DNA from 4 places in the Micromonospora sp. LZ37 genome. Region 2 is predicted to be linked to each of the others. Evidence: riboswitches for the same ligand, from Rfam matches in the RefSeq annotation. Region 2 holds a riboswitch; each other region holds the start of a gene.
The links. A riboswitch is a leader RNA that binds a small molecule or an ion and turns the genes downstream of it on or off. The one in region 2 is predicted to bind cyclic di-AMP.
Positions count from the first base shown of each region.

Region 1: linked by a shared signal. The riboswitch ahead of AC5L3Z_RS24985 (C39 family peptidase) and the one ahead of AC5L3Z_RS23265 (coiled-coil domain-containing protein) in region 2 are both predicted to bind cyclic di-AMP.
Region 3: linked by a shared signal. The riboswitch ahead of AC5L3Z_RS17225 (LysM peptidoglycan-binding domain-containing protein) and the one ahead of AC5L3Z_RS23265 (coiled-coil domain-containing protein) in region 2 are both predicted to bind cyclic di-AMP.
Region 4: linked by a shared signal. The riboswitch ahead of AC5L3Z_RS21730 (coiled-coil domain-containing protein) and the one ahead of AC5L3Z_RS23265 (coiled-coil domain-containing protein) in region 2 are both predicted to bind cyclic di-AMP.

Region 1 covers NZ_JCADBL010000014.1:27,145-34,369, forward strand. Annotated here, with positions in the region: gene AC5L3Z_RS24970 (acyltransferase family protein) at 1-1,013, shown strand, start outside; gene AC5L3Z_RS24975 (hypothetical protein) at 1,169-1,636, shown strand; gene AC5L3Z_RS24980 (hypothetical protein) at 1,787-2,542, shown strand; cyclic di-AMP (ydaO/yuaA leader) riboswitch at 2,853-2,997, shown strand; gene AC5L3Z_RS24985 (C39 family peptidase) at 3,005-3,841, shown strand; gene AC5L3Z_RS24990 (alpha/beta fold hydrolase) at 3,948-4,700, shown strand; gene AC5L3Z_RS24995 (peptidoglycan-binding protein) at 4,760-5,701, opposite strand; gene AC5L3Z_RS25000 (CDP-glycerol glycerophosphotransferase family protein) at 5,976-7,225, opposite strand, start outside.
Region 2 covers NZ_JCADBL010000012.1:105,252-112,476, reverse strand. Annotated here, with positions in the region: gene AC5L3Z_RS23270 (SRPBCC family protein) at 78-527, shown strand; gene AC5L3Z_RS23265 (coiled-coil domain-containing protein) at 636-1,694, opposite strand; cyclic di-AMP (ydaO/yuaA leader) riboswitch at 1,699-1,829, opposite strand; gene AC5L3Z_RS23260 (cation diffusion facilitator family transporter) at 1,986-2,903, opposite strand; gene AC5L3Z_RS23255 (HelD family protein) at 2,990-5,104, opposite strand; gene AC5L3Z_RS23250 (alpha/beta fold hydrolase) at 5,238-6,161, opposite strand; gene AC5L3Z_RS23245 (carbonic anhydrase) at 6,310-6,936, shown strand; gene AC5L3Z_RS23240 (hypothetical protein) at 7,136-7,225, opposite strand, start outside.
Region 3 covers NZ_JCADBL010000007.1:285,987-293,211, forward strand. Annotated here, with positions in the region: gene htpG (molecular chaperone HtpG) at 49-1,935, shown strand; gene AC5L3Z_RS17220 (ATP-binding protein) at 1,960-4,869, opposite strand; cyclic di-AMP (ydaO/yuaA leader) riboswitch at 5,145-5,317, shown strand; gene AC5L3Z_RS17225 (LysM peptidoglycan-binding domain-containing protein) at 5,316-5,975, shown strand; gene AC5L3Z_RS17230 (universal stress protein) at 6,121-6,771, opposite strand; gene nhaA (Na+/H+ antiporter NhaA) at 7,012-7,225, shown strand, end outside.
Region 4 covers NZ_JCADBL010000011.1:32,307-39,531, forward strand. Annotated here, with positions in the region: gene AC5L3Z_RS21695 (heavy metal translocating P-type ATPase) at 1-357, opposite strand, end outside; gene AC5L3Z_RS21700 (DUF8832 domain-containing protein) at 372-1,361, opposite strand; gene AC5L3Z_RS21705 (heavy-metal-associated domain-containing protein) at 1,394-1,603, opposite strand; gene AC5L3Z_RS21710 (metal-sensitive transcriptional regulator) at 1,698-1,997, shown strand; gene AC5L3Z_RS21715 (DUF305 domain-containing protein) at 2,102-2,761, opposite strand; gene AC5L3Z_RS21720 (hypothetical protein) at 2,833-3,381, opposite strand; gene AC5L3Z_RS21725 (YibE/F family protein) at 3,772-5,121, shown strand; cyclic di-AMP (ydaO/yuaA leader) riboswitch at 5,288-5,418, shown strand; gene AC5L3Z_RS21730 (coiled-coil domain-containing protein) at 5,423-6,442, shown strand; gene AC5L3Z_RS21735 (carbonic anhydrase) at 6,507-7,175, opposite strand.

The sequences.
Region 1 (7,225 bases), on a different contig from region 2:
TGGGCCTGTCCGGGGTGCAGTTCTTCTTCATCCTCAGTGGATTCGTGCTGGTCTGGTCGGCCCGGGACACCGACCGCCGTCGGGACTTCTGGCGGCGGCGGCTGGCGAAGATCTACCCGAACCACGTGCTGACCTGGGCCGCGGCGCTGCTGGTGATGTGGTGGTTCGCCGACCCGGTGGTGCCGCGCGCGGCGCTGGAGAGCCTGCTGCTGGTCCAGGCGTGGGACCCCACGCCCGGCTACTTCTACAGCATCAACTCGGTGAGCTGGTCGCTCTCCTGCGAGCTGTTCTTCTACCTCTGCCTGCCGCTGGTGCTGCCCGCTATCCGGCGGGCCCGCGCCGGCGTCCTCTGGGCGGTGGTGGTCGCGGTGCCGCTGCTCATCGTGGCCCTCTGGCCCGGCCAGTCGCTGCTGCCTGAGGGGAGCACCTGGTGGTTCAACCAGATCTTCCCGGTGGTCCGCTCCACCGAGTTCTGGCTGGGCGTGGCCGCCGCCGAGCTGATGCGGCGCGGCCGGTGGCGCGGGCCGGGCCTGCCCCTGGCCAGCCTGATCTTCGTGGTGACCTGGGTGGTCGCCGCGCAGTGGATCCGCGCCGAGCTCTGGGCGGCGATCCTGTCGGCGGCGTACATCCTGGTCATCACCGCCGCGGCCGGCGCGGACGTGCACGGCCGCCCGTCGCCGTGGCGGCACCGCACGCTGGTCTGGCTCGGCGAGGTCTCGTTCGCCTTCTACCTGGTGCACGTGCTGGTGATGGTGACGGTGCTCCGGCTGGCCGGGCAGCTCGGGGTCGGGCTGCCCGGCTGGTGGGGCCCGCTGGTCGTGGTCGGCTTCCTGGCGGTGAACCTGGCGCTGGCCGCCCTGCTGCACCGTTGGGTGGAGACGCCGATGATGCGCCGCCTCAGCCCCCGCCGCCGCGCCGGCGCGGGCCGCCCGTCGACGCCCCCGGTGGCACCCGGGTCGCCGGCCGACGCCCACGACGACGCGCGGCCGTCGGTCGGGACCGCCACCCGCTGAACCGGCCGTACCGGCCCGCCGGGACCGCCCGCGTCGACCGCCGGGCGGGGACCGCTCCGGGCGGCGCGGCGGATCGGACCACGGTGGACCGGCCGGGCGCGGCGACACGCCCGGCCACGCTGCGGTCCGCCCGCCGTCGGCGGTAGCGTGGCCCTGTGCTCCCGGTCGCGCTCACCAGTCCCCTGTGGTGGGTGGCGCGCTGGAGTTCCCGCCTGCTGACCGGCGTCGCCGTGGCGGTCGCCCTCTCGCTCGGCGGCTCCGCGCCGAGCGGCGCGGTGGAGCTGCCGAGCACCGCGCCGCTGGCGGTGACCGCCGCGCCGTCGCAGTTCTTTCCCGCCGTCACCGCTCCCGCCGCCTCGGCGGCGGTCGCCGGCCGACGCGCCGCCGGCGCCGCGCCGACCGGCCGCGCCGACACCGTCGCCGGCGACCTCACCGGGTACGCCGCGGCCGGCCGGGACACCGCCGGGTACGGCGCCGACGCGCACGACCCGGTCGGCCGGCCGGCCCGGCCGGCTGTCGCGGACGGCTCCGCCCGCCCCGCCGGCGCGCTCGTCGCCGCGGCAGCGACGTTCACGGGGCTCGCCCCGACCGTCACCGGGCCCCGCGCGCCGCCGGCCGGCTGACCGCCGCGCGGGGGCGTCCCGCGACCACCGTCTCGTCGAACCTCACCGCCGCACCCGCCTGACGAAGGCCCGCCGCCGCCTGTGCCGCGCGCGCCCGTCCGGCCCGTGCCGGATCCCTCTTCCGCATCCCGCTCCCGGGAGGTGCCGCTCATGAACACCGTGCTCCACGAGTTCCTGACCGAGGTCCCCACCGCCGCCGCCATCTGGTCCGCCCTGCTGGTGCTCGCCCTCACCGTGCTCACCGTCCTGGTGGCCCGCCCCGAGCGGGACCGCCCCGTCGACGAGGCGACGCCCGCCGAGCCGTCCCCGGCCGTCGAGCTGGCCGACCTGCGCCGGTACGCCGAGGAGGTGGCGGTCGCCGCCGCCCGGGCGGCCCGTACCGCGCAGCGCCGGCGGGCGGCGTGGGAGGCCGCCCACGAAGAGGTCGACCGGGCCTGGGCGGCTTACGACGAGGCGGAGACGGCGGCCCGCCGCTTCGCCGGCGCCGCGGCGCTGCCCACCCCGCGCACCCCCCGTACCCCCGCCGAGTACGCCGGCCGGGAGCGCTGGCTGCACCAGGCCGCGGTGGCGGCGCACTGGCGGGGCGAGTTGCCGGTGGAGCGGCTGCGGGACGTCTTCGCCCACCGGGACGGCTGGGATCCCCGCCGGCACCCGGTGGAGCAGGAGGTGCTGCTCGCCCGCGCGGTACGGGACGGCCGGCGGGACGCGTACACCTCGGCCGCCGAGCGGGAGCGGACGGCGTGGCGGGACGCCGAGCTGGCCGCCGAGGCGGCCCGGTCGCTGGCGGCCGAGGCGTACGCGGCGGCGCAGCGGCTGCGGCCGGGCCGGGTCCCCGCGCCCCGGGCGGTGGCCGTGGCGGCGCGGACCGCGCCTGCGGCCCGCTGGCGTCCGGCTCGGGTGGGTTGACCGGCCGGAACGCGACGGAATCGTTACCAAATCCCGGTGAGCTGCGTCACTTCAATGGGGAATCGGTCATCCGGCCACGGGTGGTGACAGCCGTCGCGACGGTGCCTGGCGATTGTCGCCGAGCTGTCCGGTTGTTGCCCGAAAGGAACAGCCAAAGCCTCACGTCCCATTGAGTGACGTCAGTGCCGCAATGCACGGGAAATTTGTGGGCCCGGTCATGTTTGAGCAGGTGAGAGCGCTTGGCGAGGTCGGCGCCCGGCCAGTAGTGTCGCCCCCGTCCGGTGCGGTTTCCGATCGCATAAGGCGACGCCGCGCCGACCCGCTCAATCGTGGGTGACCACGAACCGGGGACCCAATTTGTGTTGTGGGGTGAATCCGCGGGCCACGGCCCGTGGTAGGGCGTTCTTCCCGCCCGAATCCGTCAGCTAACCCGGTCGGCGGTGTCGGAAGGAGCTCCACTTCGTGCAGCACGATCCCACTTCCCGGTTGTTCCCGTACCACCTGAAGCGGCAGCTGCGCCGACTGGTCACCGAGCGGCCGTACCAGGTCGTCGTCGGTTCGGCCGCGGCCCTCGTGTTCGCCACGGGGACCGTCGCCCTGGCCGGCAACGAACGGCACGTTCCGGCGCCGCAGCAGGCCTCGGCCGCCGTGGCCGAGTCGGCACCGCGCCTCAACGAGGTCGCCACCCGCGGCCAGGCCCGCCTCGCCGCCCCCATGACCGACCACAACTCCGGCGAGCGCACCAGGGGCAAGCCGGACCCGGACCTGACCCGCAGGGCGGCACCGAAGCCGCCGTCGACCAAGGTCCTCTCGTACGACTACCAGGCCCAGACCACCTACTACAACTGCGGTCCGGCGGCGGTGCGCAACGCGCTCAGCGCGGCCGGCGTGGAGAGCACCCAGGACGAGCTGGCCGGCCCGCTCGGCACCACCGAGGTGGGCACCAACTCGGTCCGCGACACCACCCGGGTGCTCAACCGGATGGTCAAGGGCGACCCGTACCGGACCCGGCTGTTCGACAGCACCCCGAGCCGGAAGCAGATCGACCAGCTCCAGGCCGACGTGGTCGAGGCGATCACCGACAAGCGCGGCGTGGTGGTCAACGTGGCCGGCAGCGCCACCGACACCGCCGGGGGCTGGCACTCCTTCCCGGGTGGGCACTACGTCGCCGTGGTCGGCTACAAGAACGACGGCCGGACCGTCCAGATCGCCGACTCGGCGGACCCGAGCCTGCCGCAGTACTGGATGAGCACGATCGAGCTGGCGAACTGGATCGCCACCCGCGGCTACTCCGCCTGATCCACCTCGTACGCGAACGGGCGCCGGCTCCCCTCGGGGGGGGCCGGCGCCCGTCGCCGTCCGTGGGTCTCGCGGTGCCGGCGCCGACGGTGGGAGACTGCGCCCCATGACCGACCACACGGGTACCCGGCACCTCCTGCTGCTGCACGGGATGGGCGCCACCGGCGACGTCTGGCTGCCCTGGGCGCCGCTGCTCGAGCACCGTTGGCCGGGGCGCTGGCTGGCACCGGACCTGGCCGGGCACGGCTTCTCCCCGCCGCTGTCCGGCTACTCCTTCGCCGGGCTCGCCGGCCGGGTCGCCGAGGGGCTCGGGCCGGCCGCGGACGGCTCCCGCCCCGGCGACCGGTTGGTGATCCTCGGGCACTCCCTCGGCGGCGTGGTCGCCCTGGCCCTCGCCGCCCGCGACGCCGGGCTGCCGGTCGACGCCGTGGTCGGCCTCGGCATCAAGGCGGTCTGGTCGCCGGCCGAGCTGGTGAAGTCGGGCGAGCTGGCGCAGCGCCCGGTGACCTGGTTCGCCGGCCGGGACGAGGCGGCGCGGCGCTACCTGAAGGTCGCCGGCCTCACCGGGCTCTTCGCCCCGGACCACCCGGTCGTCGACGCCGGCCTGCGCGTCGAGGACGGCCGCTGGCGACTCGCCATGGACCCGGCCGCGTTCGCCGTCGGCGCCCCGGACCTGGCGGCCCTGCTGGCGGCAACCGACGTGCCCGTGGTGCTGGCCCGGGGCGAGCACGACCCGATGGTCAGCGAGACCCAGCTCGCCGCGTACGGGGCGCCGGTGGTGACGCTGCCCGGCCTCGGTCACAACGCGCACGTGGAGGACCCGGCGGCGGTGCTGGGGCTGCTCGACCCGTACCTGTGAGCGCGGCGGACGGTCGGGCTCCGGCCCGGCCGTCCGCCGCCTGCGGATGGGCCGGACGGTCAGTAGGCGCAGCCGGTGGTGGGCAGCGACGCCGGGGCCGGCACGGTGGCGCCGTCGTAGATCGCCAGCAGCAGCCGCTGCGGGCAGCGGTTGACGCCGTTGACCCGGATCTCGATGTGCAGGTGTGGGCCGGTGACGTTGCCGGTGGCGCCGGTGTAGCCGATCACCTGGCCGGCGGAGACCCGGGCTCCGGCGGCGACCGAGCGCGACGACAGGTGGCAGAACAGGTAGTACGCGCCGTCGTCGGCGGTGATGCCGATGCCGGTGCCGCAGCCGCCCCCGGCGTGGCCGACCGTGCCGGCGGTGATCGCGTACGTGGTGACGCCGGTGACCGTGGGCAGGTCGATCGCGGGGTAGTCGTGGTGCGGGTCGTCGTACTCGCTGCGAGGCAGCACCGAGCGGTCGATGACCGGGGCGTAGTTGCCGCCGCCCCCGCCCCCGCCGGCGCCGACCAGCCACTGCCAGGTGGTGGCGCCGACCGTGCTCCCGCCGGTGAGCCCGCGGCCGGTCTTGAAGTTGGTCACCGCGGTGGTGGTGGAGCCGCCCCAGACGCCGTCGACGGTGAGGCCGTAGCCGTACTTGTTGAGCGAGGTCTGCAGGGCCCGCACGGCGTTGCTGTTCGCGCCGGGGTCCAGGGTGACCACCAGCTTCGCCCAGGTCAGCGGTCCGACCACGCCGTCGGCGGCCAGCCCGTTGGCGGACTGGAAGGAGCTGACCGCCGTCGCGGTGCCGGAGCTGTACCAGCCGTCGACGGTGAGGGTCCGGCCGTGGTGGCGGAGCAGGAACTGGGCGGTGGCGACGTTGGCGCCGCTGGTGCCGGTGCCCAGCGTCGGCCAGTTGGGGGTGGCCGCGTGGGCCGCGACCGGTGCGGCGAGCACGGCGAGGACGGCGAGGGACGCCGCGCCGAGCCAGCTGACGGCCCGGCGGACTGTTGGATGCATGGCGCACTCCCGGGGGACGGAGGGAGGCGAGCGGCGTCGGGGCGCGCCGCGTCGCCGGCGCGCGGGCGCCGGTGGCGGTGCCGCCGCCGGTCGATCGCGCGTCCGGCAGCCAGTATGCTGATGAAGATAAATATTTACAATGGTGAGAACTTGTAAAGAAGTTTCGCCGTGCCGGACCGCCGCGCGGCCCGTTCCCGTGCCCCGTCGCCGGTCCCGGGAGACAGCTCCGCCCCGCACCTGCCGAGGCCGGTGCGGGGCGGGGGAGCGGTGTCGGTCAGGCGGGGGCGTCCGCGGGTGCGACGGCCTCCGAGGCGCGCGGCGCGGGCGGGTTCCAGCCCCGGTCCAGCTCCCACCGCGCGGCGTCGAGGAAGCCGTCGGCGTAGGCGTCGGCCGGGAAGTCGCCCAGGTAGCGGCGGCGGGTCTCCCACCGGGCCGAGGCCAGCGGATCGGTGACCAGCAGCCGGTCCAGCACCTCGTCCACGTCGGCCATGTCCCGCCGCAGCACGTAACCGGAGCCGGCGAGGGGGAACCGGGCCACGAAGTCGTCGCCGTCGACGCCCATGTCGGTCACCGCGTACGGCTTGCCCGAGTACAGGTAGTCGGAGATGACCCCGGAGACGTCGGAGATCAGCGCGTCGGACCGGTTGACGCACTCGGTCAGGCTGAGCTCACGGCTCGCCGCCGCGCCCCACAGGTGCGGCCGCCCGGTCCGCGCCTTCTCCGCAGCCAGCAGGTCGGTCAGCCGCGCCAGCTGCCGAGCCGAGGTCGGGTTCTGCGAGGTGTACGGGTGCGCCCGCAGGATGACCGTGGCGCCCCGCTCCAGCAGCCGACGCAGCAGCGTCTCGGCCACCGGCAACGAGCAGTAGTTGGCGTCGGCGTGGTGCCCGGTCCAGGTCGGGGTGTACAGCACCGTCGGGTTCGGCAGGCCCCGGGTCGGTGCGGTACGCACCTCGATCGACTCGACCTGGGGGCGGCCGACCACCACGAACTTCTCCGCCGGGATCTCCACACCGGCCCGGGCGTACCGCTCGATCGCGGCGGGACCGGCCACGAAGATCCGGTCGAAGATCGCCGAGACCGGGTTGGCGCTGGGCGCCTTGTCGCTGTCGCCGTGGTGCAGCTGCACGTGGGTGAGCTGGTTGAAGCGGATGCAGTGGCTGTTCTTCGCGCCGTGGTTGACGTAGAACGCCACCCGCAGGCTCGGCACCAGCGCCTCGTCCATGGCCTTGAGCGTCGGGCAGTAGACCACCGGGGCGCTCGTGGCGGCCGCGACGGCGGGCAGGAACTCCGGCTCCCGCAGCAGCACCAGGAACGGCCGGCCGATCCGCTCCAGGTACGGCAGCCACATGGTGACCTGGTACTCCGACCCGGGCGGGGCGGAGAAGTAGAGCAGGAACTCCGGCTGGTGCGCGCGCAGCGCCCGGGCCACCGCCCCGCCACCGGTCGGCGGACGGAACCGCCGGCGGGCCAGGTCCAGCCCGACCGCCCCGCACGCGCCGGCCACCACCAGGGCGGCGGCCAGCG
Region 2 (7,225 bases):
GCCCCGCGGCGGGTCCCCGTTGCCAGTCCCTCCCCGTACTGGGACGATCGGGCGACCGACGAGGGTGTGGAGGCGCGGTGGTCCGGCGGGAAACGTTCAGCTACACGGTCCAGGCACGCTGCTCGCGCGCGGACGCGGTGGCGCTGCTGAGCGACCCCGCCCGCCAGGGGGAGTTGCATCCGTTGATCGTCCGGGTGCGCCAACTGCCGGCCCGCCCCGGCGCCCGGGCCAGCTACGCCATCACCGACCGGTTGGAGCTGGGCCCGCTGCGTTTCCCGGTCACCTACCAGGCGGACGTCCTGGTCGTCACCGACGACGAGATCGTCACGGTCGCCCGCCAGCAGCCCGGCACGACGGTCCGCAACCACACCCGGCTGCGGGAGGAGTCCGGCCTGCTCCGGATCGACGTGGAGATCACCCTCGCCGCCCCGGCCCCCCTCTTCGGCTACGCCTTCCGCCAGGCCCGCGCCGCCCACCTCGCCCTGGCCACCCGCCTGGGCCCCGCCCTGACCCCCGAGACCCCCTGACCTGGCCCCACCGCCCCGGGTGGATCATGCAGGTGTGGTGGGCGTCCCGCCCCGCTCCGGGGCTTTCGCACCGCACCACGGCTGCATGATCCACACCGGGGGCCGGGATCAGTACATGGAGAGGTGTACGTGGTTGGTGTGGTCGCTGGAGGGGTCGCCGTTCGCGCCGCTGTAGGACTTCCAGCCGCTGCTGGGTAGCCAGATCTGGCGGTACCAGATCACGTACAGGACACCGAGGCGGTCGGCGTTGCGGATGAAGTACGCCGCCAGGTTGTTGCCGTACGTCCGGTCGCCGCCGGTGGCGTCCCCGCCGAAGCCGTTCTTCTGGGCGGCGAAGTCGCACGCCCGGCCCTTCGGGTGCTCACCGGAGCCGCTGGGGCGGTAGCAGGAGACGTACCGGGTGTAGCCGGCGGCCTGGGCCTGCTTGAGCGCGTTGTGCGTGCGCGGGGTGATGCAGCCGTTGGCGGGGGTGGGGTCGTTGACGCTGCACGACTCGGACGGCCAGGAGCCGTCCGGGTTGCGCGGCGCCGCCTTGGCGTTCGAGGTGGAGGTGCCCCGGGCGGAGCCACCGCCGCTGGTGGCGGCGGGCTTGTCGGCGGCGGCCACGGCGAGGGCCCGTTCGGCCTGCTGCTTGCGCTTGGCCATCACCGTGATCTGCTTGCGCTGCTCGACGATCTCCTTGTCCAGCTCGGCGCGGGTGCGGTTGGCCTCGTCGCGGGTGCGCAGCAGGTCGCGAAGTTCCCGGTCCTCGTTGGTGGCGACCGTCTCCAGCGCCGCGGCGCGGTCCAGGAAGCCCTCCGGGCTGGAGCTGTTGAGCAGCGCGGACATCGGCCCGAGTCGGCCCGTGCGGTACGCCACGCCGGCGATCTCGCCGACCTTGCCGCTGCGCACGCCCAACTCCGCCTCGACGGTCTTGAGCTGGCTGTTGAGCTCCTGCTGGCGCTTGGTCGAGCGCTCCAGCGCCGCCTTGGCGTCGAGCCAGCCCTTGCTGGCCGTCTCGAGTTGGGCGCGGAGCGCGGGGGTGCCGCCCTCGTCGTCGCCGGGGGCGGCGAGCCGGGTGGTCGGTGCGGCGGTGGCCGGCGAGGCGATCGGCGCGGACGACACGCCGAGCGCGAGCGTCGCGACGACCGCGGCCACGAGCCGCGCGGTGGTCTTTCGTACGTGCATGCACATCCCTTCCGTCAGCCGCCGACCGGGTTAGCTGACGGGTTCGGGACGGAAGATCCCTACCGCTGACGCGGATACACCCCAGGAACGTGGTTCCCCGGCTCGCCCCTGCGGGCGATTAGGCGACGGCCACCGCCGGCACCGTTTGGGCGCCGCCGGGCGGAGGCCGGGGCCGAGCCTACCGGTACGGGTGTGACACCCGCCCGCTTCGTGACTCACGGTACTGCTGAGATTGCTGTTAAAGGTGGCGTAATCCGGCATTCAACGCCCAATTTTTCCGGCGCGGGCGCACTACCAGTGCGACGGGCCGCACGCGCCGGGCGCGGCGCCGGGCTCGATCTGCAGGGTGGCGTGGTCGATCCGGAAGTCCTCGTGCAGGGCGCTGCGGGCGGCGGCGAGCACCGTGCCCACCTCGGCGCCGGGGGTCATGGTGAGGTGCGCGGAGGCGACGTCCATGCCGGAGGTCAGGGTCCAGACGTGCAGGTCGTGCACCTCGGCCACGCCGGGGACGGCGGCCAGCCGGTCGTGCACGGCGGTCACCTGGAGGTGTTCCGGGGCGGCCTGCACGAGGATGCGCACCGCCGCCCGCCCGAGCCGCCAGGTGCGGGGGAGGATGAACAGGCCGATCGCCACCGCCACCGCCGGGTCCACCCACCACCAGCCGGTGCCGCCGATCAGCAGCGCGGCCCCGATCACGCCGAGCGAGCCGAGCAGGTCCCCGATCACCTCCAGGTACGCCCCGCGCAGGTTGATGCTCTCCCGGGCCCCCGCGCGCAGCAGGGCGAACGCGGCCACGTTGGCCAGCAGGCCGAGCACCGCGACGGCCAGCATCGGGCCGGTGAGCACCTCGTGCGGGTCGCCGAACCGGCGGACCGCCTCGACCAGCACGTAGATCGCGACGCCGCTGAGCAGCACCGCGTTGGCCAGCGCGGCGAGCACCTCCAGCCGGTAGAGCCCGAAGGTGCGTTGCGGGTCGCGGTCGGCCCGCCGGGTCGCGGTGATCGCGGCCAGGGCCATGCCGATGCCGAGCACGTCGGTGAACATGTGCCCGGCGTCGGAGAGCAGGGCCAGCGAGCCGGTGCCGAACGCGGCGACCGCCTCGACCACCATGAGGGCGGCGAGCAGCGCGAAGGCCGCCCAGAGTCGGCCCCGGTGGCGGTGCGCGGCGTTCGCGACCGACCCGTGGTGGTGGTCATGACCTGCGCCCACGCCCACACCTTCCGTCGCCGCCAGGGCCTCGGACCAATCTATGCTCACATCGCAATGTGTGCAAGTAAGCCCTGAACCGCCGCCGGTCAGCCGGCGACGTCGATCGTGGTGAGCCGCTGGGTGGCCCGGGAGAGCGCCACGTAGAGCGTCCGTACCCCCGACCCCGGATCGGCCCGGATCTCGCCCGGACGGACCAGCACGACGCCGTCGTACTCCATGCCCTTGGCCTGGAGGCTGGTCACCACCTGGAGCCGGGAGCCGCGGTCGCCCAGCCAGCCGGCCACCTCGTCCCGGCGTGGCACGGGCGTGATCACCCCGACCGTGCCCTCCACCTCCGCGAGCAGCGCGTCCACCGCCTCGACGGTCGCCGCCGGCAGCCCGGCCGCCGGAACCGTCCGCCGCACCGGGTCCACGCCGGTCGAGCGGACCGCGGTCGGCAGCTCCAGATCCGGGTGCAGCCGGCGGATCTCCGCCGCCGCCACCGCGAAGATCTCCGCCGAGTTGCGGTAGTTGGTGGTGAGGCTGAACCGGTGCCGCCGACGCCGCCCCAGCGCCTGGTCCCGGGCCCGGTTCAACTCCTCCGGGTCACCCGTCCACGCCGTCTGCGCCGGGTCGCCGACCACCGTCCACGACGCCAGCCGCCCCCGCCGGCCGATCATGCGCCACTGCATCGGCGAGACGTCCTGCGCCTCGTCGACCACCACGTGCGCGAAGTCCCGGTAGTCCTCCGGGCGCTCCCGCGCCGCGGCCCGGGCCGCGCGTTGCCGGTCGGCGAAGGTGCTCAGCTCGCGTACCCCGCCGGCCAGCTGGAACGGGTCCCGCTTCTGCCTCGCCGGCTTCATCGGCTTGCCCAGCAGCGCGTCCAGCTCGTCCAGCAGGGCGATGTCGGCCACCGTCAGCCCCTCGGTGCCCAGCGTCCGGTACGCCCCGTCCAGCAGCGCGATCTCCGCCCGGGAGAGGATCCCGCCGGCGTACCGGCGCAGCCGCTCCGGCCGGGCCAGCCAGTCCAGCACGTGTCGCGGGTGCAGCCGCGGCCACCACGCCTTGAGGAACTCCCGGAACTCCGGCCGGTCGACGATCTCGTCCTCGAAGGCGCGCTGCTCGGGCAGCCGGCCGATGTTCAGCCGCCGGGCCTGGGTCCAGAGCGCTCCGAACACCCCGTCGAAGGCGACCCGGCGCACCTCGTTGCGGCGGCCGCCCCGGGACAGCGTCCGGTCCCGGATGCCGTCCAGCTCCCGCCGCTCCAACCGCAGCAGCTGCCCCCGGTAGAGCAGGCGCAGCTCGTCCGGGCCGTCCGGCACGGCGTCGCGGACCGCCCGCTCCAGCACCCGGCGCATCCGCAGCGAGCCCTTCACCGCCGCCACCTCCGGCGGGTCGGTCCGGGTCGCCGACATGGCCGGGAAGAGCGAACCCAGGGAGTGCAGGGTGGCGGTCTCCTCGCCGAGCGACGGCAGCACCGACGCGATGTACTCCACGAAGACCGAGGACGGGCCGACCACCAGGATGCCGCCGCCGGCGTACCGGCTGCGGTCGGAGTAGAGCAGGTACGCCGCCCGGTGCAGGGCGACCGCGGTCTTGCCGGTGCCCGGGCCGCCCGAGACGATCGTGACCCCCGAGCCGGGGGAGCGGATCGCCTCGTCCTGCTCCCGCTGGATGGTCGCCACGATGTCCCGCATGCCCCGGCCGGTGGCCCGGGACAGGGTGGCCAGCAGCCCGCCGTCGCCCACCACCGCCATTTCCGGCGGCGCCGCCCCCGGGTCCAGCAGGTCGTCCTCGATCCGGGTCACCTTCTCCGCCGAGGAGCTGATCGTGCGCCGGCGGACCACGCCCAGCGGCTCGGCCGGGGTGGCCTGGTAGAACGCGGCGGCCGCCGGGGCACGCCAGTCGACCACCAGGGTCTCGGCGTCCTCGCCGCGCACCCCGAGCCGCCCGACGTGCAGCACCTGCCGGTCGCGCAGGTCGAGCCGGCCGAAGACCAGCCCCTCGTGCTCGGCGTCCAGGACGTGCCGGCGCCGGGCGGCGTGGAAGACCATGGCGTCCCGTTCGACCAGCGCGCCGAAGTTGCCGACCCGGGCCTGGCGGTAGCCGTCCCGCTCCGCGCGGGCGGCCGAGCGACGCAGTTCGGCGAGGCGGGCGTACACCCGGTCGAGATGCCGCTGCTCGGCGGCGATCTCCTGCTCCAGGGTGGTCTGGTCGGTCACCGTACGGGCTCCTGTGGGACGGGGTCGCCCGGACGCGGGCGCGCGCCGGGCGGAATGAGGGTACGGGCAGGGCCCCACCCCATGTCGGGGCCATGCCGCGTCCCGCGACGTCGGACACCTCGCCCGGCGCCGCTCAGCCGGCCGGTGTGGCCTCCGGGACGTCGGCGAGCACCCGGCGCAGCACCCCGGCGAGCGCGCCGGTCACCTCGTCCGGCCGTTCCATCATCAGCATGTGCCCGGCGCCGGGGCAGACGGTCAGCTCGGTCTCCGGCAGGGCGGCCGCGATCGACTCCGCGCACGGCGGCGGGGTGAGCCGGTCCCGGTCGCCGACCAGCGCCGCCGCCGGCAGGTGGGCCAGCGCGGCCAGCGTCGCCAGCCGGTGCTGGTCGCCGATCGAGGCGCGGAACCCGCCGATCGAACGCAGCGAGGCCCGGGCCACCGCCGAGGTGACCAGCCGGATGTCGCTCGGCTCGCAGCGGTCGCCGAAGAGCATCCAGCGGATGCTCGGCCGGAGCGCGCGCAGCAGCGCCCGCGGCGGGCGCCAGGAGCCGCACCGGGCCAGCACCCCGGCGCCGGTGGTCTCGGCGAGCCGGATCAGTCGGGCGATGCGCGGGGACAACCCGTAGGCGGTGTGCGTGTGCCCCTCCGCGGTGGTCGAGACGAAGACCAGCCCGGCGGTACGGGCGGCGAAGTGCTCCGGGTGGCGGTGGGCGTACTCCATCACCGTCATCCCGCCCATCGAGTGCCCCACCAGCACCACCGGGCCGGCGGGGGCGACCTCGTCCACCACCGCGGCCAGGTCGTCGCCGAGCTGGGCCAGGGTGGCGGTGCGCAGCGCCATGCAGCTGGACCGGCCGTGGCCGCGGGCGTCGTAGGTGACCACCCGGACGCGGTCGCCGAAGCGCTCCCGCAGCCCGGCCAGCTGCCGGTGCCAGGCCCGCCCGTCCAGCGTCCAGCCGTGCAGCAGGATCGCGGTGACCTGGGCGTCCGCCGGCCCGGTCGCCTCGACGTGCAGGCTCACCCCGTCGGGAAGACGCACCTCCAGTTGCTCCGACATCGCCACCTCCCCGGCCGCCTGGTCACCTCGTCCCGGGCAGTACCCGGCGGTAACACGGGCTACCCGTCATGACATCACGCCAACCGTGGTGGTGAGAAGATTCGCAACCCGCCCGCGCGCGGCCGGATCGGTGACCAGGCTGGGAGGCATGTCGTCGCCGCACGGGACGTCGGCCGGCGGGGGCCGGCGTACGCCCCGCTCCGCCCTGGTGGAGCTGCTCGCCGGGAACCGCCGCTTCGTCAGCGGCCGGCCGGTGCACGGCCACGACGTCACCGCCGCCGCCGCGGTCGCCTCCGGCGACCAGCAGCCCTACGCGGTGGTGCTCGGCTGCATCGACTCGAGGGTGCCGCTGGAAGCGATCTTCGACCAGACGTTCGGCTCGATCTGCGTGATCCGCACCGGGGCGCACGTCCTCGACCGGGCCGTCCACGGCTCCATCGAGTTCGTGGTGGGCCAGCTCGGCGTCCCGCTGGTGATGGTGCTCGGGCACGAGCGCTGCGGGGCCGTCGCCTCGGCCATCGACACCCTGCGCAGCGGGCAGCGGCCCGGCGGCGCGCTGGCGTACCTGGTGGACCAGATCGCGCCGGCGGTGACCGAGGTCGGGGCCGACGACCCGCGGGCGCAGCCGATGGCGGTCCGCCGGCACGTACGCCGTACGGTGGCCGCCCTGCGCGCCGACGAACTGCTCACCGGGCCGGTCGCCGAGGGGCGGGTGGACGTGGTCGGCGCCCTCTACGACCTGGCCACCGGTGAGGTCGCCCTGCTCGACCGCTGACCACCCCACCGGGCCCCGGCCCCAAGATCCACGCGAGATGCGGCGTGTCGGGGTATCCCGGCGGCAGGACACCCCGACACGCCGCAAACGGTGTCGATCAAGCCAGGCCCGGGCCGGGCGCAGGTACCCGGAGACGCGGAACCGCCCGCCGGGATGACCCGACGGGCGGCTCCGAGGTGTTGCTTTGGGGGAAGGGCGCTCAGCCCTCGAAGACGCCGGCCTCGACGAGACGCTTCTCGGTCTTGTCCCAGCCGTCGCCCGGGTGGGTCGCGGCGAGGTTGTTGATCTC
Region 3 (7,225 bases), on a different contig from region 2:
CGGCGGATCCTTGTGGTGGATCGGCAGCGAACGGATGAGGAGGTTGGTGTGAGCACCCGGACCGAGACGTTGGAGTTCCAGGCGGAGACCCGTCAGCTGTTGCAGCTGATGGTGCACTCCATCTACTCGGACAAGGACGTCTTCCTGCGCGAACTCGTCTCCAACGCCTCCGACGCGCTGGACAAGCTGCGGTTGGCGGCGCTGGTCGAGAAGGACCTCGACGTCGACACCGGTGACCTGCACATCGCGGTCGAGGCCGACCCCGAGGCCCGCACCCTGACCGTCCGGGACAACGGCATCGGCATGTCCCGCGAGGACGTCGTCTCCCTGATCGGCACCATCGCCCGCTCCGGCACCGCCGAGCTGCTGCGCAAGCTGAAGGAGTCCCGGGAGGCCGCGAGCCAGGACCTGATCGGCCAGTTCGGGGTCGGCTTCTACTCGACGTTCATGGTCGCCGACCGGGTGAGCCTGCTGACCCGCCGCGCCGGCCAGACCGAGGGCACCCGCTGGGAGTCCACCGGTGAGGGCACCTACGTCGTCGAGACGGTGGACGACGCGCCCCAGGGCACCTCGGTGACCGTGCACCTCAAGCCGGTCGACAGCGAGGACAACCTGCACGACTACACCGACCCCGGCAAGATCCGGGAGATCGTCAAGAAGTACTCCGACTTCATCGCCTGGCCGATCCGCCTGGCGACCCCGGACGGCGAGCCCGCCGTCCTCAACTCGATGAAGGCGCTCTGGGCCCGGCCGCGCGACGAGGTCGCCGAGGAGGAGTACCGCGACTTCTACCGGCACGTCGCCCACGACTGGGCCGACCCGCTGGAGACCATCCACATGCGCGGTGAGGGCGTCTTCGAGTACGAGGCGCTGCTCTTCATCCCCTCGCACGCCCCCTTCGACCTGTTCATGGCCGACGCCCGGCGCGGCGTCCAGCTGTACGTCAAGCGGGTCTTCGTGATGGACGACTGCGCGGCGCTCATGCCGAACTACCTGCGTTTCGTCAAGGGCGTGGTGGACGCCCACGACCTGTCGTTGAACATCTCCCGGGAGATCCTCCAGCAGGACCGCCAGATCCAGGTCGTGCGCCGCCGGCTGGTCCGCAAGGTGCTCGCCACGCTCAAGGAGATGCGCACCGCGCAGGCCGAGCGGTACCGCACCTTCTGGTCGGAGTTCGGCCGGGTGGTCAAGGAAGGGCTGATCGAGGACCCGGACAACGCCGAGGCGATCCTCGACGTCGTCTCCGTCGCCTCCACCCACGACGCCGCCGAACTCACCACGCTGCGCGACTACGTGGAGCGGATGAAGGACGGCCAGAGCGAGATCTACTACGCCACCGGTGAGACCCGGGCGACGCTGGAGAACTCGCCGCACATGGAGGCGTTCCGGGCCCGGGGCTACGAGGTGCTGCTGCTCACCGACCCCGTCGACGAGGTGTGGGTGGAGCGGGTCGGCCAGTTCGACGGCCGGCCGCTGCGCTCGATCGCCAAGGGCCAGGTGGACCTCGACGCCGCGACGGAGGGCTCCGACGCCGGGCAGGAGCGGGAGCGGCAGGCCAAGGAGTACGCCGACCTGCTCGCCTTCCTCGGCGGCGCGCTCGCCGACACCGTCAAGGAGGTCCGCCTCTCCTCCCGGCTGACCACCTCGCCGGCCTGCGTCGTCGGCGACGCGCACGACATCACCCCGACGCTGGAGAAGATGTACCGGGCGATGGGCCAGCAGGTGCCGCCGGTCAAGCGGATCCTCGAACTCAACCCGACCCACCCGCTGGTCACCGGCCTGCGCGCCGCCCACGAGCGCGGCGACGACGAGCCGGCCCTCACCGAGACGGCGGAGCTGCTGTACGGCATGGCGCTGCTCGCCGAGGGCGGCGACCTGGCCGACCCGGCCCGGTTCGCCCGGGTGCTGGCCGAGCGACTGGCTAGGACCCTCTAGGCCATCGGCCCGGCGGCCCGTCGGTCAGTCGACCGGCGGGCCGCCGACCGGGTCGGTCAACCGCCGCTCGATCACCACGGTGGTGCCCTCGTCGGTGGAGGACATCCGCACCTGCGCGTACGCGTCCATCAACATCGCGCCGCGTCCCCGGTCCATCGCCGGCCGCCGGTCGCGCCACGTCCCGAAGTCCCGCACGGAGATCCGGACGGTGCCGGCGTCGACCTCCAGCCGGACCCGCACCTCCGGGCGGCTCGGTCGCTGGGCGTGCTCCACCGCGTTGTTGACCGCCTCCGACGCGGCCACCAGGAGGTCCTGCACCACGTCCGGGTCGACCTGCGGGTGGTCGAGGACCACCCGCAGGTCGCGGCGCATGGCCTGCGCCGCGGTGGGATCCGACAGGTACGTCCAGCCGAGGTCGACATCGGGTACCGCGGACGGACGGCTGGGTGGCTCCGCGGGCGCGGGCGGGGGGCCGTCCTCCGGGGCCGCGCTCCTCGGCCGGACGGTGCCGTTCGTCGGCCGGGGTGGGGCGGCCACCGCGCCCCCGCCGGTGCTTCCCGGACCGGTCGGCAGGGCCGACGGCGCGGACTCCCCGGTCGGCGGTCCGGTGGCCGGCTCGTCGGGGTGGGTGCGCAGCCCGGCCCGGCGCAGGAGGACGCGGACCCGGGCCACCAGATCCGCGGCGGTGAACGGTTTCACCACGTAGTCGTCGGCGCCCAGGTCCAACCCCTCGACGCTGGCCTCACCGCCGGCCCGGGCCGACAGCACCACCACCGGCAGTGCCTGGGTGGCCTCCTCGCGGCGCAGCGCGCGGACCAGCTCGAAGCCGTCCAGCCCGGGCATCATCACGTCGGTGAGCAGCAGATCCGGCGGGTTCCGGCGGATCTCGTCGAGGGCCTGGCGACCGTCACCGACCGTCCGTACCCGCCAGCCCTGTGCGGCCAGCAGCCGAGCCAGGTAGCCGCGCATGTCGCTGTTGTCGTCGGCCACCAGGATCCGCGCCTCGCGCGGCTCGTCGCCCGCCGGGCCGGCACCGGGCGGGACGGGTTCGCCGGCCGGCGTCGACCGCGCCGCACCGCTCGGTGCCCCCGCCGCCGACCCGTCGAGCTCGGCCGGGGCCGGCCCGTCCGTGGATCCGGCGAGCCAACCGAACGCCGCCTGGGCGGCGACCTGCGCGACCTCGCCGAGCCCGGCCGGTTCGGGCCCGGCGGGCGGGGTGGCCGGCGCGGTGAGCGCCGTCCAGGGCAGGGCGACGGTGAAGGTCGTACCGACGCCGGTGGCGCTGGCCACCCGCACCTCGCCGCCCTGCAACCGGGTCAGCTCGCGGACCAGCGCCAACCCGATGCCGGTGCCCTCGTGGCTGCGGGAGCGGGCCCCGTGCACCCGGTGGAAGCGTTCGAAGAGCCGGGGCAGGTCTTCCTCGGAAATCCCGATACCGGTGTCGGAGACGGTGAACCGGACCTCGCGCTCGTCGTGCTCCAACGCCACCCGGATCCGCCCGACGAAGGTGTACTTCAACGCGTTGGACAGCAGGTTCGTGACGATCTGCTCCCAGAGCGCCGGGTCGACCGCGACCGGGCGGGGCAGCGGCGGGCACTGCACCACCAACCGCAGCCCGGCCCGCTCCACGGCCGCCCGGAAGACACTGGCGAACTCCCCGGTGACGGCGGCCAGGTCGACCTCGCGGGCGACGGCCCGGGCCTGCCCCGCCTCCAGGGTGGAGAAGGTCAGCAGGCTGTTGACCAGGGTGAGCAACCGGCCGGCGTTACGCCGGGCGAGGTCGATCCGCTCGCGCTGCGCGGGCGGCAGCGGCTCGTCGGTGTCGGCGAGGGCGTCACCGAGCGGACCGAGCATCAGCGTCAGCGGCGTGCGGAACTCGTGGCTGACGTTGGTGAAGAAGGTGGTCTTGACCCGGTCGAGCTCGGCCAGCGCCTCGGCCCGCCGCCGCTCCTCCTCGTACGCCCGGGCGTTGCGTACCGCCAAGGAGACCTGCTGGGCGAGCAGCTGGAAGAACGACCGGTAAGCCTCGTCGAGGCCGCGGCTGGGGCTCACCCCGACCAGCAGCACCCCGAGTGGCTGGTCCAACTCGGCCGAGGGCAGCGGCAGGGCCAGCGCCACCCGGACCGGATCGTCGAACGCCCCGGCCGGCAGCGGCATCCGCGTGGCGACGTCGGTGACCTCGGTGGTCGTACCCGACGCGGCGGCCGGCAGCCCCCACCCGCCGGTGTCGCCGGCGGCCTCGACCACGGCGGGAAGCGTGGCGCCGACCACGGCCGCGCCGGCGTGCGCGACCCGCCGCAGCCGGCCGTCCTCGCGCAGGTAGATCGCCGCGAACGGGACGTCGAGCGGATGCCCGGCGATCGCCTCCACCAGACCGGCGCAGGTGGCCCCCGTGTCGACGGTCTGCCCGCCGCCGTGCACGGACAGGTCCCGCAGCAGGCGCAGCCGGCGCTCGCCGACCACCTGCTCGGTGACCTCGCTGCACACGGTGAGGATGCCCACGGTGCGGCCGTCGTCGTCACGCGCGGGCGCGTGGGAGACGCTGAAGTACGCCTCCTCGCGGTAGCCGGCCCGGTCGAGCAGCAGCCGCAGGGCGGGAACCCAGCTCGCCACGCCGGTCGCCATCGCCTCCTCGATGAGGGGCCGCAGCACGTCCCAGCCCTCGGCGAGGGTGATCCGGACGTCGTCGCCGAGCGCGGCGGGATGCTTGTCCCCGATCAGCGCCGAGTACGCGTCGTTGTAGAGCTGGGTGAAGCGGTCACCCCAGAGCAGCAGCATCGGGTACCGGGACGACAGCACCATCCGCACCGCCGCGCGCAGGCTCTGCGACCAGCCGTCGACGGCCCCCAGGGGGGTGCCGGACCAGTCGAGGCGAGCCATCAACCGCCCGGTGTCGCCACCGGCGGCGAACAGGTCCCCCGTAGGCGCGCTCACCTGTGACCGAACCCCATTCGGCCCTCCAGTTCCCGGGCCGGTCGACCCTGCCGGCGTTCCTACCCATCCTGACACCCGCTGCCACCTCGGTCGGTTCGGGGACCCGGTGACGTCGCTCATCCCCGGCCGCTACGGCGGGGCATTGTCGACACGCCCGCACGGTCCGCAGCCCGGCGCGGGGGCCCTTCGCCTGACCGGGTGAAGAACTTCACAAGAAGTGGGCAATCGGCCGAAACTCTCCCTAACGTCGTTCTGGTCCGCGATCGCGGACACCACGGTCGGTAACGCCTAATCCATGCCGCTGGCCGCGCGACCCTGTCACCAGGCATGGAGCGGGGGACCCACTAGTTCCTCGGTGCACGTCACCTCGGGGTGAAGCCGCCAGCGGCGGCCGGGCTCCTCGGCCCGAACCCGACAGCTCACCTCGTCGGCGTGGAGGAATCCACATGGCAACTGAATACACCGCCCGTCACCGACGGGTCAGCTCGCGCCGCATCGCCGTCGGCACGCTCGCCGTCGGCGCGGTCACCGGGGTCGCGGCCATCCTCGCCCCGGCCTCCCCGGCCAGCGCCGCCGGCGTCAACTGGGACGCGATCGCCCAGTGCGAGTCCAGCGGCAACTGGCACATCAACACCGGGAACGGCTACTACGGTGGCCTGCAGTTCTCGCAGAGCACCTGGGCCGGCTACGGCGGCAAGAAGTACGCCGCCCGCGCCGACCTGGCCAGCCGTGGCGAGCAGATCGCCATCGCCGAGAAGGTGCTCGACGGCCAGGGCATCGGCGCCTGGCCGACCTGCGGCAAGAAGGGCGGCTCGACCCGGAGCTACGCCGCCTCGGAGAAGTCGCAGAAGTCGGAGCGGCGCGCCACGCGAGCCGCCACCAAGGAGCGCTCCTCGCGTGGGGAACAGCCCAGCAGCCGCAGCCAGCGGCGCAGCGCACCGGCCGGCACGGGCAAGGTCCACGTCGTCAAGCCGGGCGACACCCTGGCGAAGATCGCCGACGCCCGGGACCTGACCGGTGGCTGGCGCGCGCTGTACGAGCGCAACAGGGGGATCGTCGGGGCCGACCCGGGCCTGATCTTCCCGGGTCAGAAGCTCGCCCTCTGATCCCGTCCCGTCCGGCCCCGCAGGGGACCGGACGGGCAGGTGACACCCGAACACGTCAGCGCCCGGCCGCCGCCCGCGGCCGGGCGCTGACGCTTCCGCGCCGGCCCGGCAACGCCTCGCCGCCGGGTGCCCGTCGCGCGCCCGTTCACCCCTCCCGAGGCGGAGACGACGCCGCCCGGTCGGGCAGACTGCCGAGCAGCACGGCGCGGGGAGAACGGTGTGCCAGGTCCTCCGCGACGCTGCCCAGCAGTCGCTCCCCGAGCCCGTGACCGCCCCGACCCACGACAAGCAGGTCAACGTCGCGGGAGTCGGCCACCGCCAGCAGCCCGTCCGCGGGATGACCGACGACCACCTCGATGCTCGGCCGCGGCAACTCCGCCGGCAGTCCGTCCGCCCGCTCGTCGAGCATCCGGCGGGCCCGCCGTTCCTCGTCGGTCGCCTCGGCGTCGACCAGGTCCGGGCTGGTCACCGCGACGAGCACCAGCTCGCTGGCGGTGCCGCTCAGCGTGCGCACCACGGCGCGCAGGGCCCGGTCGGAGTCCGGGGAGCCGTCCAGGCCGACGAGGACCCGCAACCCCGTCCCGGTCGGCGCGGGCGGCCGGGACCGCACCTCGACCCGCCGAATGCCCGCCCGGCCACGTTCCAGAGCGATGGGTACGAAGATCGGCCCGAGCAGCCCCCCGACCAGGTACCAGAGCAGGTTGCGGTGCCCGCCTCGGGTGACGAAGACGGCCGCGGTCAGCAGCCCGGTCGCCAGCCAGACCACCACCACGAGGAGCACCCACCACTGGCCCACGCGGGGGCATACCCGACTCGCCCCCGGGTAAGCCGCCGCCCCCGGTCGGGGGATGGACCAGGTTCCGGCATGGTTCGCCGGGCGGCCGCCGGGTACCAGGGGAGTCACCGCGCCCGACCACGAGCGCGGGTCGTCGCGACGGTCGATGTGTCCGCCGCGGTGGCGGATAGGGTTGGCCGAGGTGTGCCGGGAAGTCTGGTCGGCGATGGATGACGCGACCCCTGCCGACGAGGAGTTTCCGTGACCGACGCCACCCGGCGCCGTACCAGCCTGTTCGCCCGACACTCGTGGGGCGAGACCAGCCGCATCTCCGCCATCCTCCGGAAGGAGACCGTGGGCGGCGCGCTGCTCCTCATCGGGGCGCTGCTTGCGTTGATCTGGTCGAATTCGCCCTGGGCGGAGGGCTACCGGTGGGTGCGCGACCTCACGGTCGGCCCGTCCGCGCTGCACCTCG
Region 4 (7,225 bases), on a different contig from region 2:
GGCGAGCAGGATCACCGGGACGGTCAGCGCCACCGACACCCACAACCGGGTACGCAGCCCGCGCAGCTCGTCGACCGGCTCACCGGCCGGCTGGGCCGCGCCCGCCGGGGTGGGCGGGGGCGGCAGGACGGCGGTGTAGCCGGTCTTCTCCACGGTGGCGATCAGGTCGTCCGGGCTGACCTCGTCGGCGTACCGGACGGTGGCCTTCTCCGTGGCGTAGTTGACGGTGGCCTGCACGCCCTCCATCCGGTTGAGCTTCTTCTCGATCCGGGCGGCGCAGGACGCGCAGGTCATGCCGCCGATCGCGAGTTCGATCCGGTTCGGGGCGACCGGCAGGGACTCGGTGGTCGATGTCATCGCGGCACCTCCTGTCAGTTGTGCCCGTGACCGGGCGCGCCGTGTCCGGCGTCGCCGGTCGGGGTGGGGGCGGCCGGGGCGACCGTCGGGGCCGCCGGGGCCGCCCCGGTGGTTGGCCCGGGGGTGCCGGCGACGACGGTGAACTCCGCCGTGTGCACCGCCCCGCCGTGCCGGAAGTCCAGGTAGAGCCGGTAGGCGCCGGCCGAGGGCACCTCGGCGGCGAAGGTCACCGCCGGCCCGGCCGGGGTCCGCCCGTCGCCGGGCGTGCCCTCCGGGTGCACGTGCAGGTACGCCAGGTCGCCCTGGCGCAGCGCCACCAGGTGCCCGTACGCCCCGAGGTAGGGCTGGAGGTCGGTGACCGGCTTCCCGTCCCGGCCGACGGTCAGGGTCAGCCGGCTGGTGCGTCCCGGTTCGGGCGTGCCGGTGAGGGTGACCGTGTAGCCGTCGACCGTGGTGCTGGTGGCCGGCGCCGGCAGCGGCCGGGGGTCGAGCCGGCCGGGGACGGCCACGTCCACGCCGAGGGTGAGCGGCTGCCCGCCGGTGGGGGTGAAGTCGGCGAAGGCGCGCCAGAGGCCGGGCCCGCCCAGCGGCGACTCGACCCGCCAGGTGCCGTCGGCGTCCAGCTCGGGGTGGACGTGGCGGAAGCCGGAGAGGTCGCGCCGGGCGACAATCAGGTGCATCCGCTTGTCGTGTGCCACGTCGTAGCGGGTCACCGGCGCGCCGTCGGGGCCGCTGATCCGGAAGGCGAACTGCCCGGCGGGCGCGTCCACCGGTTCCATCGTGTAGCCGCGGTCGGAGACGAGCAGCCCGCCGGGCAGGTGGGTGGCCGCGTCGGCGGCGCTGCCGTGCCCGTCGTCGGTGGCGCCGTGGTCGGTACCGGTGGAGTCGTGGCGGGTCTCGGCGGCGGGGGTGACGGGGTCGGCCAGGTGGCCGACCCCGTACGACGCGCCGAACACCGCCGCGAGGCCGAGGGCGAAACCGCTCAGCTTCGTCGCCGTGTTCATGGTGCTACCTCGGTTTCCGGGTGGGTGACCCGTCACGCCTCGACGAGGTCGTAGCCGGCCTCGTCGACCGCGGCGCGCACGGATCCGGTGTCCAACGGGCCTTCGCTGGTGACGGTGACCCGACCGGTGGCCAGGTCCACCTGGACGTCGCGGACGCCCTCGATCGCGCTCACCTCGGTGCTCACCGAGTTGACGCAGTGCCCGCAGGTCATGCCCTGCACCTGGTACGTGGTGGTGACCATGGCAGTTCTCCTCTCCCGTCCATCCTATACCCCCCTGGGGTAGGTCGCCCTGGGACCGTAGCATACCCCCCAGGGGTACGCTATCCTTGCCGTCATGACCACACCGAGCACCCCGATCCGGGGCTACACCGCCAGCAAGGACCAGCTGCTCGCGCGGCTGCGCCGTGTCGAGGGCCAGGTCCGTGGCGTGGAGAAGATGGTCGACGACGACCGGTACTGCATCGACGTGCTCACCCAGATCTCGGCGATCCAGGCCGCCCTGGACAAGGTCGCCCTCGGCCTGCTCGACGGCCACGCCCGGCACTGCATGCACGAGGGTGCGGCCGAGGGTCGCGCCGACGAGATGGCCGACGAGATGATGGCCGCCGTCGGCCGCCTGATGAAGCGCGGCTGACCCGTCCGCACCGGCGGCCGGGCCGGCCTCCGCGCCGCTGAGCCGAGCGGGGGTGCCGGGCAGACCCGACACCCCCGACCGACGTGGTGCGGGCCCCGGGCCGCTCAGAGCCGCCCGAGGATCTTCCTCATGGTGTCGATCTCGCTCTGCTGAGCGGTGACGATCTGCTGCCCCATGGCCTTGGCGTCGGCGTTGGCGCCGCCGGCGATCTCCTGCTTCGCCATGGTGATCGCGCCCTCGTGATGGGCGATCATCATGGTCAGGAACTGCCGGTCGAACTCCTTGCCAGAGGCTGCCGCGAGCTTCGCCATGTCGGCCTCCGACATCATGCCCGGCATGCCGTGGTCCATCCCCGGCAGATGCCCACCGGACGGGCCGCCCGACGGGACGGGCCGACCCCAGGCGGCGAGCCAGCCGGTCATGGTGGCGATCTCCGGCGCCTGGGCGGCCTTGATCTGCGCCGCCAGCTTCCTGACCTCGGCGTCGCCGGCCCGGCTCTCCGCCAGCTCGGACATCCGCACCGCCTGCTGGTGGTGCGGGATCATCATCTGGGCGAACATCACGTCCGCGTCGCCGAAGGAGGCGGACGCGCCCGGGCTGGCGGAGGCCGGGGCGCCCGCGCTGGCGCCGGCCGGGGCGCCCGTGCCCGGCATGTCGTGGCCGGAGCCGGCCGAGTGGCCGCCGCCGCAGGCGGCCAGGGCGAGAGCGGCGGTGAGGGTGGCACCGGCCAGGGCGGCACGGCGCGCGAGGGTACGAGTGGACACGATCAGACCTTTCGGTGTGCGGTGGACGAGCAGCGGACCGGCAGGCGCGGCGGAAACCGCGCCGGGCCGTCCTATCTGCGCAGCACCGACACCGTGGCGAGGCGGAGCCCGACCGGGCGCCGGGGCGGCCCCCGTGACCCGGACGACGGCCGGACCGGTCGACCGGATGCGGTCGCGGACCGGGTGACCCGCCGCCGGCGCAGCGCCAGCAGCACGGCCGTCCCGAACGCGCCGAGCACCGCCAGGCAGACGCTCCAGAGCGTCGGTCCCCCGTCCGTCGGCGTGACGGGCAGCGCGGCGTGGTCCCGGGTCACGGCGGCCGGCACGACGGCGTGGTTACGGGTCGCGGCGGCCGGCACGACGGCGTGGTTGCGGGTCACGGCGGCCGGCTCCGGGGCGGCGGCGCCGTGTCCATCCGGACGAGCCGCGGCGGCCCGGGCGGGCTCGTCGTGGTGGAGGGGGCCGGGCCGCGTACCGGCGACGCCGGATCCGATCGGATGACCGGGGCCGACGTGCGCGCCGTGACCGATCGTGTGCATGGTGGCCAGGCCGAGCAGGGTGCCGGCGAGCAGCAGGAGTCGGGGCCACCACCCGGTCGGAACCGCGCTCGCCGTCCGCACGCCACCACGCTAACCCGGCCGGTCCGCGCCGGCCCCGTACGCCACGGATGCCGCCACACTTCGTGACCACCGGCTCGCCCTGCGCTGTCGGAGCCGGGCGCGGGCGGCGAGCCGGGCGGGCGGACCTGGTCTCTCGCTACCATTCTCCGGCGATGACCGTCCGCACCGAGCCGACACCGCCCCGCGTACCGCGCCGGGGCCGGACGCGGTGGGCGGGACCGTGGTCGTCCCTCGCGGCGCCGCGACGCCGCCGAGGCGTCTGCTCGCCGTGCGTGACGGTGGCGCTCGCCCGGGGTGACCCCGGGGGCAGTCTTCCGGTCGGCGTGTCCCGCCGGTGAACCCGCCGGCCGGCTGACCCGTACCCCACTCTGGATCGTTGGGAGAACCGCAATGGGCGCCGACCACACCCGTCCCGCTCCGTCCACTCCACCAGGAGTGCGACGGCTCCTCGTCGCGACGGTGGTCCCGCTCTTCGTCGTGACCGTGCTCGCCGCGCTGGTGCTCTGGCCCCGGGACGGCCGGGAGGCGAACAGCGGGGGTGACGTGCCGCGTTACCACGGCACGGTGACCCGGGTGCTGACCGAGCCCTGCCCACCGACGCCGGAACTGCCGGAGGGCACACCCGGGGCGGCCGACGGCCCGTGCGGCACGGTGACCGTCCGGGTGGAGCAGGGCCCGGACACCGGCCGGGAGGTCCAGACGCCGGTGCCGTCCGGCCCGGGCGCCCCGACGGTGGCGGTGGACGACGAGATCGTGCTGGTCAAGCTCACCGACCCGGCGGACCCCACGTCCAGCAGCTACAACATCGCCGAGCACCAGCGCGGCAAGCCGCTCGTCTGGCTGGTCGCCCTCTTCGCGGCGGCGATCGTGGCCTTCGGACGCTGGCGTGGCCTGGCGGCGCTGGCCGGGCTGGGCGCGAGCTTCGCCATCCTGCTCACCTTCGTGGTGCCCGGCATCTCGGCGGGCGGCTCACCGCTGCTGATCGCGATCACCGGCGCCGCCCTGATCATGTTCGTGGTGCTGTACCTGACCCACGGGATCACCGCGCAGACGTCGGTGGCGGTGCTCGGCACCCTCGGCAGTCTGGTGCTGACCGGTCTCCTCGGCAGCCTGGCCACCGCCGCCACCCACCTGACCGGCTTCGGCAGCGAGGAGGCCACCACGCTGTCGCTGTACCAACGCGACGTCGACCTGCACGGCCTGCTGCTCGCCGGGATCATCATCGGCTCGCTCGGCGTGCTGGACGACGTCACCGTCACCCAGGCGGCCACCGTCACCGAACTCGCCCACGCCAATCCGAGCCTGTCCCGGTTGCAGCTCTACCGGGCCGCCACCCGGGTCGGGCGGGCGCACATCGCGTCCACGGTCAACACCATCGTGCTGGCGTACGCGGGCGCCTCGCTGCCGCTGCTGCTCCTGCTGACCGCCGACAGCCGGGCGATCGGCGAGATCCTCACCAGCGAGTTCCTGGCCCAGGAGATCGTCCGGAGCGCGGTGGCGACCCTCGGCCTGGTGGCCGCCGTACCCCTGACCACCGGGCTGGCCGCGCTGGTCACCACCGCCGGTCGCGGCCCGGCCGGCGACGCGCCGCCGGCCGACCGCCCGACGCCCACCCCCCGGCCGCCGGCCGACCGGGACGCGGCACTGGAGGCGCTCAGCGCCCCACGTCACGGCCCACCGTCCACCCCGACCCCCGCGGGGTGGCCCGACCCGGAAAGGAACACGGACACCGCATGGTGACACTCCTCAGCGTGACCGCCGCCGGTGCGGCGGTTGTCGACCGCGTCACTGGTCACGCACCGTTATTGCGAAATAACGCTTTTAGTCGGGTTCTGGACGTAGATCCCCGGTACTCCTCTCGGGTAACCTCGCTGCCGGTCACCGCCGAAGGCGCGCAGCGGCGCCTGCGGTGCCGCCGCCCAATCGCCGCACGGCGAGCCGGGGAACCAGGTACATGGGGTGAATCCGCGCGAGCGGTAGGGACCACTTCCGTCCCGAACCCGTCAGCTAACCCGGTCGGCGGTCGACGGAAGGGAACACTGTGACGGCACCCCTGCGCCGCTGGTTGACACCGGCGGTGGCCGTGCTCACCGCTCTGGCCATCCTCACCGGGCCGGCCCCGGCGATCGCCGCCCCCTCGACGCCCACCCCCTCCGGGCACGAGGAGGACGAAGAGCCCGAACTGCTCACCGACGTCATCGAGCTGCGCAACCGCGAGTACAGCAAGGCGAAGTCGCAGCTGGAGAAGTCCAAGAAGCTCCAGCGGGAACTCGCGCTGGAGATCCGCCGCGCCGAGGAGGATCTGGAGGCGCTGCGGCCCCAGGTCAGCCAGATCGCCGCGCAGTCCTACCGCACCGGGCGGATCGGCGCGGCGGCGATCCTGCTGGACAGCAAGGCGCCGGACACGTTCCTCAAGCGGGCCTCCGCGCTGGACGAGCTGAACATGGTCAACGCGCAGAAGCTGAGCGAGGTCACCTCCGCCAAGACCCGCGCCGAACGGGCCAAGCTGGCGCTCGACGGCGAGGTGCGCCAGCAGCAGAAGCTCACCAACGACATGGCCCGGGAGAGCCGGGAGGCGGAGAAGGCCCTCGCGCTCGTCGGCGGCAAGGGCTTCACCGGCGGCCTGGTGTCGGCCGAATCCCCGGTGGCCCGGATCGCGCCGGGCCGGACGGCGGACGGCGGCTGGCGCCCCGAGGGACGTACCGAGGACGACCCCACCACCTCCGGCCTGATCACCCCCCGCACGCTGCACGCGTACAAGGAGGTCCGGCGGGCCGGTTTCAAGCGCTTCGTCGGCTGCTACCGGCCGGGCGGGCCGTGGGAGCACCCGAAGGGCAAGGCCTGCGACTGGTCGTTGCAGAACAGCGGCTTCTCCCCCTGGTACAACAACGACACCCGCCGGTACGGCAACGACCTCGCCGCGTTCCTGATCCGCAACGCGGACCGGCTCGGCATCTACTACGTCATCTGGAACCGGCAGATCTGGTTCCCGGCGACCGGGTGGAAGTCGTACAGCGGCCCGTCGGACCACACCGACCACGTGCACATGTCGATGCTCTAGCGACACCGCGCAGTCCGAGGGCCGTCCCGCCGCGTGCGGGGCGGCCCTCGTCGTTCGGGCCGGATCAGCCGGCGACCACGGCCGGGCGCCCGCCCTGGGCCGGCGGCGGGACGACGGCGGCAGCGGCGGCGGGGACCGCCGCCACCGTCCGGACCTCACCGGCGGCGAGCCGGTACGACATCCCGACCACCGCGCACCGCCCGGCGGCCACCTCGGCGGCGAGGGCGGCGGAGGAGCCGAGCATGGCCTCCACGGTGTGGGCGATGTGGATGTCGACGATGCCGTCGACGTCGTCCACGCCCTCCTCGGCCGCCCGGCGCAGGCTCGGCCCGACCGCGTCCACCACGGCCCGGAGGTGCCCGGTCGGCGGCGTGCCGGTCCGGGCGGCGTCCCGGGCGGCCTGCACGGCTCCACAGGAGTCGTGGCCAAGCACCACCACCAGCGGGGTGCCGAGCACGGTGACGCCGTACTCGACGCTGCCGAGCACCTCGGGGCCGACGGTGTGCCCGGCGGTGCGGACCACGAAGAGGTCGCCCAGTCCCCGGTCGAAGATGATCTCGGCGGCGAGGCGGGAGTCGGAGCAGCCGACGATCACCGCGAAGGGGTTCTGCCCGTCGGCGACGGCGGCCCGGTGGCCGGCGTCCTGGTTGGGGTGGCGCGGCGTGCCGGTGACGAACCGCCGGTTGCCGGCGTGCAGCTCGGCGAGCGCCTGGGTCGGAGTGGTCGGGGCCATTCCCTCACCTCGGTCCGTGGTCGGGTCGGTCAACCGGCCGGCGACGGAGG